2 regions of the Dactylosporangium sp. NPDC051087 genome follow, and region 1 is predicted to be linked to the other one. Evidence: predicted binding sites of a transcription regulator. Region 1 holds the regulator's gene; the other holds the start of a gene.
What was found. The regulator HrcA, encoded in region 1, represses chaperone genes, less so after heat shock. The targets are predictions, from matches to a motif close to GGTTNGCACNCTCNNNNNGAGNGTGCNAACC.
Positions count from the first base shown of each region.

Region 2: groL (chaperonin GroEL) is a predicted target of HrcA. The motif match lies at 1,267-1,297, and genes of this name have one in related genera.

Region 1 is NZ_JBVJIJ010000043.1:21,149-24,354, reverse strand. It holds gene hemW (radical SAM family heme chaperone HemW) at 1-497, shown strand, start outside; gene ACZ6TV_RS49365 (DUF4870 domain-containing protein) at 578-1,219, opposite strand; gene hrcA (heat-inducible transcriptional repressor HrcA) at 1,416-2,438, shown strand; gene dnaJ (molecular chaperone DnaJ) at 2,472-3,206, shown strand, end outside.
Region 2 is NZ_JBVJIJ010000004.1:313,022-316,227, reverse strand. It holds gene ACZ6TV_RS10435 (MFS transporter) at 1-501, shown strand, start outside; gene ACZ6TV_RS10430 (cold-shock protein) at 885-1,088, shown strand; gene groL (chaperonin GroEL) at 1,472-3,094, shown strand.

The DNA.
Region 1 (3,206 bases):
GTGAGCTGCCGTTCCCCGACGACGACGTGGCCGCCGACCGGTATCTCGCCGCCGAGCAGGCCCTCACCGAGGCCGGCATGACGTGGTACGAGGTGTCGAACTGGTCCCGTGACTCGCCCTGCCGGCACAACGAGCTGTACTGGCGCGGCGGCGACTGGTGGGGGCTCGGTCCCGGCGCGCACAGCCACGTGCGGGGCGTGCGGTGGTGGAACGTGAAGCATCCGCACACCTACGCCGCGCGGCTGGCGGCCGGCGCGTCGCCGGGGCAGGCGCGGGAGGTGCTCACCGCCGAGGAGCGGCGGTTCGAGGACGTCCTGCTGCGGATCAGGCTCGCCGAGGGGCTGCCGCTCGACGTCCTGGACGCCGCGGCCGTGGACGCGGCCCGGCGCTGCGTGTCCGACGGGCTGCTGGAGGCCGGCGCCTTCGACGCGGGCGTGGCCGTGCTCACGCTGCGCGGGCGGCTGCTCGCCGACGCCGTCGCCCGTGACCTGACGTGAACCCCTGACATAGGCCCTGACATAGGCCCTGGCATGGGAAAGGGGCGGCCGCGCCGGCCGCCCCTCAACGTCGTGGTGACTTACTTGATGAAGCGGAAGGTCATCGGGTAGCGGTACAGCTCGCCGTTGCTGGCCTTCATGCCCGCGATGATCGCGAAGACGATGATGACGATCCACGGCACGATGAGCGTGAGACCGAACGTGCACACCGACAGCAGGGCACCCACGAACAGGATGATGCCCCACGTGATGTGGAAGTTGAGCGCCTCGTTGGCGTGCGCCTTCACCGTCGGCGACTCGTTACCCTTGGCCAGCAGCGCGATGAGGGGCGCGATGAAGCCGATGAAGATGCCACCGAAGTGGGCGATCAGGGCCCAGGTCTTCTCGTCGCTGTTGGCGTAGCCGACCGGCGCGGCACCGGGGTAGCCGCCGGGCTGCTGGTAGCCGCCGCCGTACTGGCCGGGCTGCTGGTAACCGCCGGGCTGCTGGTATCCACCGGGCTGCTGGTAACCGCCCGGCTGCTGGTAACCCGGCTGCTGGTAGGCGTTCGGGTCCTGGTAGCCCGCGCCGCTGGTGGGCGGCGGGTAGCCTCCCCCGGACACCGGCGGCTGCTGGCCGTAGTCGGGGCCCGGCGGCGGATACTGTGCCCCGCCCGGCATGGAGTAAGGATTGTTGGGGTCCTGCGGCACGCCGTATTCCCCGGGGCGAGGTGGTTCACTCATGGGGGCCACGGTAGGTGCACCGATCAAGTATGGCCAGCGACGCGGCATGACTTCTTTTGGACAAACTTCACGCAGACCAGCGCAATAGCGACGGTTCGTACACACGACGATCATTCCGTGGGCGGCTGCCGCGACGTAGACTGGCACTCGCGAAGTGGGAGTGCCAGTCCGTCAGTGAGTTCCCGGGGAGGTGCACATGGCCCTTGACGAGCGCAAGCTCGAGGTGCTCCGCGCCATCGTCGAGGACTATGTCGCGACGCAGGAGCCGGTCGGCAGCAAGGCCCTCGTGGAGCGGCACAACCTGCGGGTGTCCCCGGCGACGGTCCGCAACGACATGGCCGTCCTCGAGGAGGAGGGCTACATCCGGCAGCCGCACACCAGTGCCGGCCGGGTGCCCACCGACGCCGGCTACCGGCTCTTCGTCGACAAGTTGTCCCGCGTCAAGCCGCTGAGCCCCGCCGAGCGCCGGGCCATCGAGCGGTTCCTGATCGGCGCCGTCGACCTCGACGACGTCGTGCACCGCACCGTGCGGCTGCTCGCGCAGCTGACCCGGCAGGTCGCCGTCGTGCAGTATCCGAGCCTGTCGCGCGCCAGCGTGCGGCACTTCGAGCTGGTGCCGATCTCCACCACCCGCTTGATGGTGGTCATGATCGCCGAGACCGGCCGGGTCGAGCAGCGGCTCATCGACCTGCCCGGCCCGATCCTCGCCGACGACGTCACCGAGCTGCGCCGCAGGATCAACGAGAAGCTCGTCGGCAAACGCCTCGTCGACACCCCGCCCCTGGTCGAGGCGCTCGTCGAGGAGGCCGGGCCGGGCCTGCGCCCGCCGATGACCGCGCTGTCGACCGTGCTGCTGGAGACCCTGGTGGAGCGCACCGAGGAGCGGATCGCCCTCGCCGGCACCGCCAACCTCGCCCGCGGCGGCCTGCTGGACTTCCAGGGCTCGCTGCGCCCGATCCTCGAGGCGCTCGAGGAGGAGGTCATCCTCCTCAAGCTGTTCGGCGAGGTCGAGCCGAGCATGACCCGGGTCCGCATCGGCGACGAGAACGAGATCGAAGACCTGCGCAGCGCCTCGATCGTGGCGACCGGCTATGGGCCGGGCTCCATCGTCGTGGGCGGCATGGGCGTGCTGGGGCCCACCCGGATGGACTACCCCGGCAACATCGCCACGGTGCGCGCCGTGGCACGCTACGTCGGCGATCTGCTGGGACAAGGTTAGAACCTCATGGACGAGTCAGGGGCATAGGACTCAGTGGCGAAGGACTACTACGGGATTCTCGGTGTCAAGCGGGACTCCACGGCCGACGAGATCAAGCGCGCCTATCGCAAGCTGGCGCGCGAGTTCCATCCGGACGTCAATCCCGATCCTGTGGCACAGGAGAAGTTCAAGGAGATCAACGCGGCCTACGAGGTGCTGTCCGACCCGCGCAAGCGGGAGATGGTCGACCTCGGCGGCGACCCCCTGGCGCCCGGCGGCGGCGGTGGCGGCCCGCAGGGCGGCGCGTTCGTCGGCTTCCAGGACATCATGGACGCGTTCTTCGGCACGACCGCGAGCCGCGGGCCGCGCCCGCGGATCCGGCCGGGCGCCGACGCGATCCTGCGCCTGGACCTCGACCTGCACGAGACCGCGTTCGGCGTCGAGGCGCCGATCACCGTCGACACCGCGGTCGTCTGCACCACCTGCACGGGCGCCGGCACCGCGCCCAACACCCACCCGACCACCTGCGAGATCTGCGGCGGCCGCGGCGAGGTCCAGTCGGTGCAGCGCACGTTCCTCGGCCAGGTCGTCTCGGCCCGCCCGTGCTCGGCCTGCCAGGGCTTCGGCACCGTCATCCCGCACCCGTGCGCGACCTGCGGCGGCGACGGCCGGGTCCGCACCCGCCGCACCCTGACCGTCAAGATCCCCTCGGGTGTCGAGGACGGCATGCGCATCCGCCTCGCCCAGCAGGGCGAGGTCGGCCCCGGCGGCGGCCCGCCCGGCGACCTG
Region 2 (3,206 bases), on a different contig from region 1:
TCGCCGGCGCTCATCGGCCTGTACTTCAGCATCACCGGCCTCGGCGCGCTCGCCGGGGCGTTCCTGGTCGGGCCGTTCGTGCGCTGGTTCGGCCAGGGGCCGGCGATGTGGATCTCGATCCTGGGCGGGTCGCTCAGTCAGGTCCTCGTCCCGTTCGCCCGCGACGACTGGCGGCTGTGGCTGGCCGCGGCCGGCGGCGTCGTCTTCGGCATCGGCGTCGTCGTGTACAACGTGACCCAGGTCAGCTTCCGGCAGACGATCACCCCCGACGACCTGCTCGGGCGGATGAACGCGACGATGCGCTTCATCGTGTGGGGCACGATGCCGATCGGCGGGCTCGTCGGCGGTCTGCTCGGCACGGCCCTCGGGGTCCACCTGACGATCTGGGTGGCATGCGCCGGATCGCTGATATCGGTGGTGCCCCTCCTTCTGTCACCCTTGCGGAGTCTCCGCGAGTTGACGTCCGCACCTTCCGCGGGCACGGAAGCAGTGCGGAAGTAGGCCGATCTTGCGGTTGTGACAGGTTGCGTGGTTCCAGTCGCGGCTTCCGGTTCCAACCGCAAGATCGGCGCTTCCCCTCGGATCTGTCTGACGTTTCCTTATTCGTTTGTGCTCACTATTCGACGCCTGCCGATGCGCTCGCCGTTTGTCGGCCGCCCCAAGAAAGGTTCGATCGGGGACCTTTTGCGTGCGCATGAACCGTGACCTTGCTGTCCGATTTGGGGCTGTCGGGCCTCGGTATATCTCGTGTACCGTCCGTTTCGGTCGTCGATCCTCGCGCCGGTGCCACCCCTTGGCCCGGCGTGCCCGGCCGAGGACCTCAAGGCTGGTCCCCACAGCCAGCCGGAGTGACAAAAGAAGGACTGAAGTAGAGGAAGTGCACCGTGGCACAGGGCACCGTGAAGTGGTTCAACAGCGAAAAGGGCTATGGCTTCATCGCGGTCGACGGAGGACAGGACGTGTTCGTCCACTTCTCCGCGATCGAGATGGATGGCTACAAATCGCTGGAAGACGGACAGCGCGTCGAGTTCGAGATCGCGCAGGGTCAGAAGGGCCCGCAGGCGGAGAAGGTTCGTCACCTCGCCTGACAACGTTCGTCCACACCCCGCCGGGGCACCGTCCTCATTGATGAGGAACGGTGCCCTGCGTCTTTTTCGGCATTATTCGCGCCATTCATGCCTGATTTGGCGCTCTTTGCGACGCTTCGACCACCCATGCCGTCACCTTGGGTTTGCTTGCACTCGACCGGCCAGAGTGCTAAACAGGAGTTGGCACTCGCATCAGGTGAGTGCCAACGGTCGGGGCGGTGCAGCGCCTGGGCGCGAGAGCGTCGGGGAGCTGGTCGTCGCGGGCTCATCCGGCCCGGCCAGCGAGGATCCCGCTGGGTCCTTGAAGGTGCGAAAGCAGGCGGTGAGCCGCCGGCCCCACGTGGGTCGAGGCGTAACCGGAGTGTCCAGGAGGACAACGCCGAATGGCCAAGATTATCGCGTTCGACGAGGAAGCGCGCCGCGGCCTCGAGCGGGGCATGAACACCCTCGCCGACGCCGTCAAGGTGACGCTGGGCCCCAAGGGCCGCAACGTCGTCCTCGAGAAGAAGTGGGGCGCGCCCACCATCACCAACGATGGTGTGAGCATCGCCAAGGAGATCGAGCTCGAGGACCCCTACGAGAAGATCGGCGCCGAGCTGGTCAAGGAGGTCGCGAAGAAGACGGACGACGTTGCCGGTGACGGCACGACGACCGCGACCGTCCTCGCCCAGGCGCTGGTCCGTGAAGGCCTGCGCAACGTCGCCGCGGGTGCCAACCCGATGGCGCTGAAGCGCGGCATCGAGGCCGCCGTCGCGTCCGTCGCGTCGGAGCTGGCCAACCTTGCCAAGGACGTCGAGACCAAGGAGCAGATCGCTTCCACGGCCTCGATCTCCGCCGGTGACTCCACCGTCGGCGAGATCATCGCCGAGGCGATGGACAAGGTCGGCAAGGAAGGCGTCATCACCGTCGAGGAGAGCAACACCTTCGGGCTCGAGCTGGAGCTCACCGAGGGCATGCGCTTCGACAAGGGCTACATCTCGCCGTACTTCGTCACCGACACCGAGCGGATGGAGACGGTCCTCGACGACCCGTACATCCTCATCGTCGAGTCGAAGATCTCCGCGGTGAAGGACCTCCTCCCGGTGCTGGAGAAGGTCATGCAGTCCGGCAAGCCGCTCGCGATCATCTCCGAGGACGTCGAGGGCGAGGCCCTGGCGACCCTGATCGTGAACAAGATCCGTGGCACGTTCAAGTCCGTCGCCGTCAAGGCCCCGGGCTTCGGCGACCGCCGCAAGGCGATGCTGACGGACATCGCGATCCTGACCGGTGGTCAGGTCATCTCCGAGACCGTCGGTCTCAAGCTGGAGAACGCGACCGTCGACCTGCTGGGCAAGGCCCGCAAGGTCGTCATCACCAAGGACGAGACCACGATCGTTGAGGGCTCCGGCGACGCCGACGGCATCAACGGCCGGGTGGCGCAGATCCGTGCCGAGATCGAGAAGTCGGACTCGGACTACGACCGCGAGAAGCTGCAGGAGCGGCTGGCGAAGCTCGCCGGCGGCGTCGCGGTCATCAAGGTCGGCGCGGCCACCGAGGTCGAGCTCAAGGAGCGCAAGCACCGCATCGAGGACGCCGTTCGCAACGCGAAGGCGGCCGTCGAAGAGGGCATCGTCCCCGGCGGTGGCGTCGCGCTCGTGCAGGCCGGCAAGTCGGCCTTCGACAAGCTGGACCTGGTCGGCGACGAGGCCACCGGTGCCAACATCGTCAAGGTCGCCCTTGACGCGCCGCTGCGCCAGATCGCGGTCAACGCCGGCCTCGAGGGTGGCGTTGTCGTGGAGAAGGTTCGCAACCTGGACGCCGGCTGGGGCCTCAACGCCGCCACCGGTGACTACGTGAACCTGCTCGGCGAGGGCATCATCGACCCGGCCAAGGTCACCCGCTCGGCCCTGCAGAACGCCGCCTCCATCGCGGCGCTCTTCCTCACCACCGAGGCAGTGGTCGCGGACAAGCCGGAGAAGACCCCGGCGCCGGCGGGTGCGCCCGGCGGCGGCGACATGGACTTCTGAGTCCACGTCTTCCTTCGTCAAGAAGGGCAGGCCCGTTCCGGGCCTGCCCTTCTTGCTGTCATGGGCGGTTGTGTTGGTGTTTGTGAGATTCGGTACACCTGACGTGCTCGGA